DNA from 2 places in the Streptomyces sp. GDS52 genome. Region 1 is predicted to be linked to the other one. Evidence: riboswitches for the same ligand, from Rfam matches in the RefSeq annotation. Region 1 holds a riboswitch; the other holds the start of a gene.

Region 1 (5,793 bases):
CCGGACAGCAGGCCCTGGGCGCGGAGCAGGCGGGCCGCCGCCACGCCCCAGGGCAGCCGCAGCCCCGCCGCCGCGAGGAGATCGGTGCGGGCCAGCATCGTGGGCGCCGGGCCGGTCCGGGCGCCCGACGGCGTGAGCAGGGCCGCGTCGTCGGCCCAGCGCAGGGCGAGATCCACGTCGTGGGTGGCCATGACGACCGTGGTGCCGTTCGCACGCAGCCCGTCGAGGGTGGCGAGCAGCCGCTCCTGGCCGTCGGGGTCGAGGCCCGCGGTCGGCTCGTCGAGGATCAGGACGCGGGGCCGCATGGCGACGGCTCCCGCGATCGCCGTCCGCTTGCGCTGCCCGTAGGACAGCAGGTGCGTGGGACGGTCGGCGAGGGCGGTGATGTCCAGCGCGGCCAGCGCCTCCGCGACCCGCGCCCGTACCTCCGCGTCGGACAGCCCCAGGTTGAGCGGCCCGAACGACACGTCCTGGCCCACGGACGCCGCGAACAGCTGGTCGTCGGGGTCCTGCACCACCAGCTGTACGGTCGTCCGCAGCCGGGTCAGCCCCTTGCGGTCGTACCGGACAGGCCGCCCCGCCACGGCCAACTCGCCTGTGCCCGGACGCAGTCCACCGCTCAGCAACCGCATCAGCGTCGTCTTGCCGCTCCCGTTGCGGCCCAGCAGGGCGAGCGCACGCCCCTCCCGCACCTCGAAGTCGAGGCCGGTGAGCACGGCCGGGCCGTCCTCGTACGCGAACGACGCGCCCCGCAGGGCGACCAGCGCGGGCCCGCTCACGACAGCGGCCTTTCCAGGACGAGGGTGAGGGCGGCCAGGGCCGCGAGGAGGGCCAGGCTCCCGACCGTGAAGCGCACCGAGACCCGCGCCTCCGGCACCAGCACGCGCAGCGTGCCGTCGTAACCGCGTCCGGCGAGCCCCGTCTGCAGCCGCGCCGCCCGGTCGAAGGACCGGACGAACGCGGTCGCGCCGAGCCCGCCCAGCGAACGCCAGGTCGCCGCCCGGGTGGTGTGCCCGAGCCGGGCCGCCTGAGCGTCCCCGATCCGGCGCACCGAGTCGAGCAGCAGGAAACTCATCCGGTACGTCACCAGCGCCACGTCCACCAGGGGAGCGGGCACCCCGGCCCGTACCAGGCGCGGCAGCAGATCGGACATCGGCGTGGTGAAGGCGAACAGCAGCACGCCCAGGGAGGCCGCCGAGGTGCGCAGCAGCAACTCCCCGGCGCGCAACGGCCCGCCGTCGGCCCAGGCCACGAACCCGCCCGGCCCGCCCACCTGCACCAGCAGTGTGAGCGCCCCGGTCACGCAGAAGCTCAGCGGCACCCGGTAGGCACGCCACAACCGCCGCCCCGGCACCCCCGCCGGGCCCAGCAGCACCGCGAGAGCGGTCAGCAGCACCAGGGCCGCGCCCGGCCAGGGCGGCAGCGAGATCGCCAGCACGGTGAGCCCCAGCCCGAGCACGGCCTTGTCCACGGGATGACGGCGGCGCCAGCGGCTGCTGTGCGCCGCCGCGTCGATCGGCAGCACGGGGGATCAGGCCCCGCTTCCGGCGGGGGCCGCGTCGTCGACGTCCGCCGCGGTGGTGGAGGTCCCCCGCTCCCGTTCCGCCCCCTGCCGGCGCCCCCGCCGCAGCCCGAAGTAGTACGCGAGCACGCCCGCGCCGATCGCCGCCTGGAGGGCGAACAGCGCCGACTCGATCTCCCCGGACGGCGGTTCGTACAGCGGCGAGAACCACGGCTCGTAGTCCGGGTCGATCTCGGTGATCGCGACCTCCGCCTCCGCGTCGGCGCCCGCGAACGGCTCCTCCTTGTGATCGCCGAGCCCGAACACCAGCGGCACCACGGCGAGCACGGCCACCAGAAGCAGCAACAGGGAGTTGATCTTCGCGTTCCGGCTCATCGGGCCACCGCCTCGCCCGTGCCCGCGCCTGCGTCCGTATCCGTGCCCGTGCCCGTGCTTGAGCCCGTGCCCGCCGACTTCTTCCCGAGCCCCGCCACCAGCACCCCGAGCCGGGTCAGTTCGCCCCTGCTGGACTGCACCAGCAGGCGCATCACCAGCACCGTCAGCAGCCCCTCGCTCACCGCGAGCGGAATCTGCGTGACGGCGAAGACGGAGCCGAACTTGCCCAGCGCGCCCAGGAATCCGCTCCCCGGGTCGGGAAAGGCGAGCGCCAGCTGCACACTCGTCACGCAGTACGTCGACAGGTCGGCGACGAACGCGCCGCAGAACACCGCCACCATCAGCGGCGCCCCGGACCGCCGCACCAGCCGGTAGACCCCGTATCCCGCCCACGGACCGACGACCGCCATCGAGAAGACGTTGGCGCCGAGCGTGGTCAGCCCGCCGTGGGCGAGCAACAGGGCCTGGAACAGCAGGGTGATGGTGCCCAGCACCGCCATGACCGGCGGCCGGAACAGGATGGCGCCCAGCCCGGTACCGGTGGGATGGGAGCAACTCCCGGTCACCGAGGGCAGTTTCAGCGCGGACAGGACGAAGGTGAACGCTCCCGACGCGCCCAGCAGCAGCGTGCTCTCGGGATGTTCCCTGACCTCACGGGTGAGCGTCCGGGCTCCGTGGACGACGAACGGCGCCGACGCGACGCCCCAGGCGACCGCGTGCGCCGGCGGTAGAAAACCCTCGGCTATGTGCATGACTCGGCAGACCCTCTCCAGCACCTCGTGGATGGTTGACGCGCCTTGGCCGGTCTCCTGGCTGACGGGTACCACCGCCCGTGCTCCGCCTTCCCGGGTCCGAGGTGGACCCAGTGGCTGCCGTTCGGTCCTGTCGGGGGACAGGGCCTGGGGCCGGAGCCGGACTTCCCGATCACAGTGGCGAGGGCCGCACCGGTATCGCACCGGATTTCCCGTTCACCAAGGCGTGGCGACCCTAGACCCCGTTCCGGGCCGCTGACAAGCACTTCCGGGGGGCGCGCGGACGGCGCCCGGCGGCGCGCGCCCGGCGGACCCGGTCCGCCGAAGCGCGGGAATGAGGGGAGGGGGTGCTGGGCAGAACCCTGCTGCAACTAATATGCAACAACGAGATCCGGGCAGCAAAGGTGTGGAATTCGATGACGACCCGACGAATAAAGGGTGCCGCCGTCGCGGCGACCATGGCCGCCGCGGTCGCCGCGTGCTCGGCCCCCGGCGGCGGCACGGACGGCGCCGCGAGCGGCGGGTCCGCCGACTCCGTGGTGATCGGGGTCCCCTCCGAACCGGACACGCTGAGCCCCCTGCTCGGCTACGGCAAGGACGGCAACTCCAAGATCTTCGACGGGCTGCTCGCCCGGGACGCCGACCTGGAGCTCGAGCCCGCCCTCGCCAAGGCGCTCCCCGAGATCACCGACGACGGCCGCACCTACACCTACACCCTGCGCCCGGACGTGAAGTTCAGCGACGGCGAACCCCTCACCGCCGAAGACGTGGTCTACACGTACGAGACGGTCCTCGACGACAAGACCAACAACACCGCCAAGAGCGAACTGGACGCTGTCAAGGAGATCCGCGCCGACGGCGACGACAAGGTCGTCTTCACCCTCAAGTACCCCTACGCGGCCTTCCCGGCCCGCACCGTCCTGCCCATCGTCCCCGAACACGTCGCGGGCGAGCAGGACCCCAACACCGGCGTCTTCAACACCGCGCCGATCGGCACCGGACCGTACCTCCTCACCGGCTGGAGCAAGGGCGAGAAGCTCACCTTCAAGGCGAACCCCGACTACTGGGGCGGCGCACCGAAGGTGAAGAAGCTCACCATGGCGATCATCGCCGACGACGACGTCCGCGCCACCCGGCTGCGCTCCGGCGACCTCGACGGCGCGACCCTCCCGCCCAACCTCGCCGCCACCTTCAAGAACGACGACGGCCGCAAGACCTACCAGGCCACCACCTACGACTTCCGCGCCGTCACCCTCCCCACCGGGAACAAGATCACCGGCGACACCACGATCCGCCGCGCCCTCGACCTCGCCGTGGACCGCCAGGCCATGGTCGACAAGATCCTCGACGGCGCCGGCCGCCCCGCCTACGGGCCGCTGCCCCTCGACGACCCCTGGTACGCCAAGGATGTCGAACGCCCCCAGGACCTCGCCGAGGCCAAGAAGACCCTCGACCGCGACGGCTGGAAGACCGGCACGGACGGCATCCGCGCCAAGGACGGCACCCGCGCCGCCTTCACCCTCTTCTACCCCTCCGGCGACAAGGTCCGCCAGGACCACGCCCTCGCCTACGCCTCCGACGCCAAGAAGGCCGGCATCGACGTCAAGGTCGAGGGCGCCACCTGGGAGGTCATCGAACCCCGCATGGGCAAGGACGCCGTCCTCGCCGGCTTCGGCAGCACCGGCGACCCCGACTTCGGCCTCTACACCCTGCTCCACTCCTCCCTCGCCGGCGACGGCTTCAACAACATGCCCCACTACGACGACCCCGCCGTCGACGAGGCCCTCGAAACCGGCCGCCGCGCCCAGAACCCCGACGACCGCAAGGCCGCCTACGACGACCTCCAGCGCGCACTCGTCAAGAACCCCGGCTACACCTTCCTCACCCACATCGACCACCTCTACGTCCTCGACGACCGCTGGGGCGACCTCACCACCCAGGTCGAACCGCACGAGCACGGCTTCGCCAGCGGCCCCTGGTGGAACGCCGAGGACTGGCAGCCCAAGAATTGAAGACCCTGCCCTGGACGGCGATGGGACACCTCGTGGCACGGCGGGCCCTGCTCGCCGTGCCCGTCCTCCTCGTCGTCACCTTCGGTGCCTTCGCCCTCGCCGCCGCCTCCCCGTTCGACCCCGTCAAGGCCTACGCCGGAACCGCCGCCCTCGGCGCCGACCAGGAAACCCTGGACCGGCTCCGCGACAACCTCGGCGTGGACCGGCCCTTCGCCGTCCGCTGGTGGGAGTGGTTGACCTCCGCCCTCACCGGCGACCTCGGCCACTCCAGCGTGATGCGGCAGCCGGTGGCCGAGGCGATCGGCGAACGGCTGGTCTGGTCGACCCTGCTGTGCACCGTCGCGTTCGCCGTCGCCGTCCTCCTCGGCACCCTGCTCGGCGTCCTCGCCGCCCGCCGCCCCGGCTCGCTCGTCGACCGCACGGTCACCTCCCTCGCCTACTCCCTGGAAGCCGCGCCGGTCTTCTGGATCGCCCTGCTCGCCGTCTGGATGTTCGCCCTCCACCTCGACGTCCTCCCGGCCGGCGGCCTCACCGACACCGGCAGCGAACACGTCACCGCAGGCCAGGTCACCAGCCACCTGATCCTGCCCGCCGGCGTCCTAGCCGTCTCCCAGCTGCCCTGGTTCACCCTCTACGTCCGCCAGGGCGTCGGCGACGCCCTGGCCGAGGACCCCGTGCGCGGCGCCCGCGCCCGCGGCCTCGCCGAACGCACCGTCCTGCTCGGCCACGCCCTGCGCTCCGGACTGCTGCCGGTGCTCACCCTCATCGGCTCCCGCGTCCCCGAACTCATCACCGGCGCCCTCCTGGTGGAGACCGTCTTCAGCTGGCCCGGCATCGCCGCCGCCACCGTCGAGGCGGCCACCGCCGTCGACTTCCCCCTCCTGGCCGCCCTGACGACCCTCGCCACCGCCGCCGTCCTCGCCGGAAACCTCCTCGCCGACCTCCTGTACGGACTGATCGACCCGAGGGTCAAGCTGGAGGAGATGTGATCCCCATGGCTGACACCACCGCGGAGAAGGCCGACGCGACCACCCCCACGGCCGACGCGACCACCCCCACGGCCGCCGCGGCCGCCTGGCGCTCGCACGGCACCACCCGCCGCTCCACCCACACCCTGCGCCTGCGCGTCTCC
Region 2 (5,793 bases), 890 kb from region 1:
GGTGCGGTCGGTGTACCGGGGCGACCGGTACAAGTTCGTCGCCCGCCTGAAGCGCCCGCAGGACTGAACCCGTAGAACCGATCCCGCAGAACTGAGTCCACAGAGCTGAGCCCGCAGGACTGAACCCGGAGGGATCGGCGGGGGTTTCGCCGAAGAGTCCGCCGCTGTCCGGGCGAGGTTCCGTGGAGTTTAAGTACGCAATCCCCGCGAGGGGTTCCGCCCCGGTCCGCCGCCACCTAGATTTCCTGCGCGTCAAACAGGCGATCAGTGAGGGGACGGAACCGTTTCTATGTCGCAAGCCCCAGAAACCAGCAGACGGCCGGTGGTGACGCCGATGCGCGTCGTCATCGCCGTCTGCCTCCTGGCACCGTTCGTGGCCCTGATGTGGGTCGGCTCGTACGCGAAGACCGACCCCGTCCTCATCGGCATCCCGTTCTTCTACTGGTACCAGATGCTGTGGGTGCCGGTCTCCGCCTTATTGACGGTGACCGCGTACGCGCTGTGGCGGCGTGATCAGCGCGCCCGCGCGGCCGCGAAGGGCGGTGCGCAGCGGTGAACGACGGCGTGAACGGCGTGGCACTCGCCGTCTTCATCTTCTTCTTCGTCCTCGTCACGGCGATGGGCTTTCTGGCCGCCCGCTGGCGCAGGGCCGCGAACGAGCACAGCCTCGACGAATGGGGCCTGGGCGGCCGGTCGTTCGGCACCTGGGTCACCTGGTTCCTGCTCGGCGGCGACCTGTACACGGCGTACACCTTCGTGGCCGTACCGGCGGCGATCTACGCGGCCGGCGCGGCGGGCTTCTTCGCGGTGCCGTACACGATCCTCGTGTACCCGCTGATCTTCACCTTCCTGCCCCGGCTGTGGTCGGTTTCGCACAAGCACGGCTATGTGACGACGTCCGACTTCGTGCGCGGCCGGTTCGACTCGAAGGGGCTGTCGCTGGCGGTGGCGCTCACCGGCATCCTGGCGACGATGCCGTACATCGCGCTCCAACTGGTCGGTATCCAGGCGGTGCTGGACGTGATGGGGGTCGGCGGCGGAGAGAGCACCCACTGGTTCGTCAAGGACCTGCCGCTGCTGATCGCCTTCGGCGTGCTGGCGGCGTACACGTACTCGTCGGGTCTGCGGGCCCCCGCGCTGATCGCTTTCGTGAAGGACACGCTGATCTACCTCGTGATCGCGGTGGCGATCATCTACATCCCGATCAAGCTGGGCGGCTTCGACGTCGTCTTCGCCAAGGCCAGTGAGGCGTACCGCGAGACCAACCCGGCCACCGGCGCACCGCGCGGTTCGCTGGTGCCGGGCGAGGCGGGGCAGTGGACCTACGCCACGCTGGCGCTGGGTTCGGCGCTCGCGCTGTTCATGTACCCGCACTCGATCACCGCGACGCTGTCCTCACGCAGCCGTGAGGTGATCCGCCGCAACACCACGATCCTGCCGCTGTACTCGCTGATGCTGGGCCTGCTGGCGCTGCTCGGTTTCATGGCGATCGCGGCCGGGGTCGATGTCGACAACGGGCAGCTGGCGATCCCGCAGTTGTTCGAGAACATGTTCCCGGACTGGTTCGCCGGGGTGGCCTTCGCGGCGATCGGCATCGGTGCGCTGGTACCGGCGGCGATCATGTCGATCGCGGCCGCGAACCTGTTCACCCGCAACATCTACAAGGACTTCCTCAAGCCCGACGCGACACCCGCGCAGGAGACCCAGGTCTCCAAGGTGGTCTCGCTGCTGGTGAAGGTGGGTGCACTGGTCTTCGTCCTCACCATGGACAAGACGGTCGCCATCAACTTCCAGCTCCTCGGCGGCATCTGGATCCTGCAGACCTTCCCGGCGCTGGTGGGCGGCCTGTTCACCCGCTGGTTCCACCGCTGGGCGCTGCTCGGCGGCTGGGCGGTCGGCATGGTCTACGGCACGGTCGCGGCGTACGGGGTGGCCTCGCCGACGCAGAAGCACTTCGGCGGGTCCGCGAAGGAGATCCCGGGGATCGGCGAGATCGGCTACATCGGCCTCACCGCCTTCGTGCTCAATGTCGTGGTCACGGTCGTGCTGACCTTCCTCATGAGGGCACTCAAGGCGCCCGAGGGCATCGACCGGACCAGGCCGGAGGACTACACGGCGGACGCGGGCGACCCCGGCGTCGAGGTGGAGCTCCCGCCGGCCACGGCGGGCAGCGCCCACTGACGCCGTACAGCGCGCTCGGGGCAGCGGGCCGCCGGAAAAAATCGGCGGCCCGCTGCCCTGCCCGTCGGGCACACTCGCGCCATGGACATCATGATTCGGCCGGTGCAGCCCGACGAGTACAAGACACTGGGTGAGATCACCGCACAGACCTATCTGGAGGACGGTCTGCTCGACTTCGGGGAGAACGACCCGTACCTCGGCGAGCTCAGGGACGTCGCCAAGCGGGCCGCCGCCGCCGAGGTGCTGGTCGCCGTGGACGGCGGCCGGGTGATCGGCGGGGTGACGTTCGTTCCGGACGGCGGGCCCATGGCCGACCTGGCCGGGCCCGGCGAGGCCGAGATCCGGATGCTCGTGGTCGCCCGTGCGGCCCGGGGCCGCGGAGTGGGGGAGGCCCTCGTCCGCACCTGTGTCGACCGGGCGCGGGCCACACCGGGGTGTGAGGGGATCGCGCTGTCGACCCAGCGGATGATGCACTCCGCCCACCGCATCTACGAACGTCTCGGCTTCGTCCGCGCCCCCGAGCGTGACTGGAACCCGGTTCCGCACCTGGACGACATCGACCTTCTCTCCTGCACATTGGCGTTCTGACCCCACCGCGACACAACATATGGGCCCGCTGGCGCCGTCCGGCACAAGATGTATGCTCATGCTTGCTGTCGCCGCAGGGGAATCCGGTGCGAATCCGGAACTGTCCCGCAACGGTGTACTTGTGCGTGTCCGCGTTTCTTGCGTTTTCCGCATTTTTCGCGTGCCCGCACGGGCTTCAGTCCGAGGACCTGCCGACAGTGCGCCCGGCCGTCCGGTCCGGGTGCCTGACGTCCGGGCCTCGTGGAATGGGCCGGTGGACGCGTGGCGCGTGCGCGTGCCCGTGTGCTGCCCCCTCCCCTCTGCGAGGCCCCGTGCCGAGCGAGGGAGAGCCCCACGTGACCATCGCGCCAGCCGATCCTGCTTCAGCGGTCGACCTGACCGACGTGAGCGACGTGAGCGAGGGCCCCGGTGCCGCGCTGCTGCGGACCCTGACCGGGCTGACCGCCGACCTCTCCGACGCCGACCCCGGACGGGTCGCCGCCGCCGCGCTGCGCGGCCGGTCCGCCCGTGCGGACGGGACCGAGCTGCGGGAGCTGGCCACCGAGGCGGCGGCCGGGCTCATCTCCGAGGACCCCGCCTACTCCCGGCTCGCCGCGCGGCTGCTGACGCTCGGCATCCGCGCCGAGGCCGCCTCGCAGGGGGTCACGTCGTTCACCTCCTCGATCTCGACGGGTCACCGCGAGGGCCTCGTCGCGGACCGGACCGCCGAGTTCGTCCTGCTGCACGCGGCCCGTCTCGACGCGCTGATCGACCCCGGCGCGGACGACCGTTTCGGCTACTTCGGCCTGCGCACCCTGCACAGCCGCTATCTGCTGCGGCACCCGGTCACCCGCAAGGTCGTCGAGACACCGCAGCACTTCCTGCTGCGGGTCGCCGCCGGCCTCGCCGAGGACGACAGCGCCCGCTCGGTGGACGAGGTCGCCGCGCTGTACGGCCTGATGAGCCGCCTGGAGTACCTGCCCTCCTCCCCCACCCTGTTCAACTCCGGCACCCGGCACCCCCAGATGTCGTCCTGCTACCTCCTCGACTCCCCCAAGGACGAGCTGGACTCCCTCTACGACCGCTACCACCAGGTGGCCCGCCTCTCCAAGCACGCCGGCGGCATCGGCCTGGCCTACTCCCGGGTCCGCTCCCGCGGTTCGCTGATCCGCGGTACCAACGGGCACTCCAACGGCATCGTCCCGTTCCTGAAGACCCTGGACGCCTCGGTCGCCGCCGTGAACCAGGGCGGCCGGCGCAAGGGCGCGGCAGCGGTCTACCTGGAGACCTGGCACTCGGACGTCGAGGAGTTCCTGGAGCTGCGCGACAACACCGGTGAGGACGCCCGCCGTACGCACAACCTGAACCTCGCGCACTGGGTGCCGGACGAGTTCATGCGCCGGGTGAACGCCGACGCGCCGTGGTCGCTGTTCTCCCCGTCCGACGTCCCGGACCTGGTCGACCTGTGGGGCGAGGAGTTCGACGCGGCCTACCGGGCCGCCGAGGCGGCGGGTCTGGCGACGAAGACGCTCCCCGCGCGGGAGCTGTACGGACGCATGATGCGCACCCTCGCCCAGACCGGCAACGGCTGGATGACCTTCAAGGACGCCGCCAACCGCACCGCCAACCAGACCGCCGAGCCGGGCCACGTCGTCCACTCGTCCAACCTGTGCACGGAGATCCTCGAGGTCACCAGTGACGGGGAGACGGCGGTCTGCAACCTGGGGTCGGTCAACCTCGGCGCGTTCGTCGACCGGGCGAACGGCGCCCTCGACTGGGAGCGGCTGGACGCCACCGTCCGCACCGCCGTCACCTTCCTGGACCGGGTCGTCGACATCAACTTCTACCCGACCGAGCAGGCGCGCCGTTCCAACGCCCGCTGGCGCCCGGTGGGGCTGGGCGTGATGGGCCTCCAGGACGTCTTCTTCCAGCTCCGGCTGCCCTTCGACTCCCCCGGGGCGAAGGCCCTCTCGACCCGTATCGCCGAGCGGATCATGCTCGCCGCGTACGAGACGTCCGCCGGCCTCGCCGAGGCCCACGGCCCCCTGCCGGCCTGGGAGAAGACGCGTACGGCCCGGGGCGTCCTGCACCCCGACCACTACGGCGTGGAGGCGGCCTGGCCCGAGCGGTGGGCCGCGCTGCGCGCGCGCATGGCCACGAGCGGCCTGCGCAACTCGCTGCTCCTGGCGATCGCGCCGACCGCCACCATCGCGTCGATCGCGGGTGTGTACGAGTGCATCGAGCCGCAGGTGTCCAACCTGTTCAAGCGCGAGACGCTGTCCGGCGAGTTCCTCCAGGTCAACTCGTACCTGGTGGACGACCTGAAGCGGCTGGGCGTCTGGGACGCGCGGACCCGTGAGGCGCTGCGCGAGGCGGGTGGCTCGGTGCAGGACGTCACCTGGATCCCCGAGGAGGTGCGCGGTCTGTACCGCACCGCGTGGGAGATCCCGCAGCGCTCGCTGATCGACATGGCCGCCGACCGCACCCCGTTCCTGGACCAGTCGCAGTCGCTGAACCTGTTCCTGGAGACGCCGACCATCGGCAAGCTCTCCTCGATGTACGCCTACGCCTGGAAGCGGGGCCTGAAGACCACGTACTACCTGCGCTCGCGCCCCGCGACCCGCATCGCCCGCGCGGCCCAGGGCCAGGCGCACACGCAAGCACAAGCCCCCGTCCGGCAGCCGGCGCCCGGCCCCGAAGCGGTCGCCTGCTCCCTTGAGAACCCCGAGTCCTGCGAGGCCTGCCAGTGATGTCCACCACCGCCGCCACCGCCACCGCCCGGTCCCAGAACCTCCTCGACCCGGGCTTCGAACTCACCCTGCGCCCCATGCGCTACCCCGACTTCTACGAGCGCTACCGGGACGCCATCAAGAACACCTGGCACGTGGAGGAGGTCGACCTCCACTCGGACGTCGCCGACCTGGCGAAGCTCAGTCCGGAAGAACAGCACCTGATCGGGCGGCTGGTGGCCTTCTTCGCCACCGGCGACTCGATCGTGGCGAACAACCTGGTGCTCACCCTCTACAAGCACATCAACTCCCCGGA

What was found. A riboswitch is a leader RNA that binds a small molecule or an ion and turns the genes downstream of it on or off. The one in region 1 is predicted to bind cobalamin.
Region 2: another riboswitch for cobalamin. It lies ahead of ACTWJ9_RS10260 (ribonucleoside-diphosphate reductase subunit alpha); the one in region 1 lies ahead of ACTWJ9_RS06340 (energy-coupling factor ABC transporter permease).

Annotation. Positions count from the first base shown of each region.
Region 1 is NZ_CM125966.1:1,407,351-1,413,143, reverse strand. Features, by position in the region: gene ACTWJ9_RS06355 (energy-coupling factor ABC transporter ATP-binding protein) at 1-779, opposite strand, end outside; gene cbiQ (cobalt ECF transporter T component CbiQ) at 776-1,525, opposite strand; gene ACTWJ9_RS06345 (energy-coupling factor ABC transporter substrate-binding protein) at 1,532-1,897, opposite strand; gene ACTWJ9_RS06340 (energy-coupling factor ABC transporter permease) at 1,894-2,649, opposite strand; cobalamin riboswitch at 2,680-2,888, opposite strand; gene ACTWJ9_RS06335 (ABC transporter substrate-binding protein) at 3,066-4,661, shown strand; gene ACTWJ9_RS06330 (ABC transporter permease) at 4,682-5,650, shown strand; gene ACTWJ9_RS06325 (ABC transporter permease) at 5,656-5,793, shown strand, end outside.
Region 2 is NZ_CM125966.1:2,293,288-2,299,080, forward strand. Features, by position in the region: gene ACTWJ9_RS10240 (GntR family transcriptional regulator) at 1-67, shown strand, start outside; gene ACTWJ9_RS10245 (DUF3311 domain-containing protein) at 290-556, shown strand; gene mctP (monocarboxylate uptake permease MctP) at 553-2,181, shown strand; gene ACTWJ9_RS10255 (GNAT family N-acetyltransferase) at 2,263-2,769, shown strand; cobalamin riboswitch at 2,785-2,979, shown strand; gene ACTWJ9_RS10260 (ribonucleoside-diphosphate reductase subunit alpha) at 3,105-5,498, shown strand; gene ACTWJ9_RS10265 (ribonucleotide-diphosphate reductase subunit beta) at 5,498-5,793, shown strand, end outside.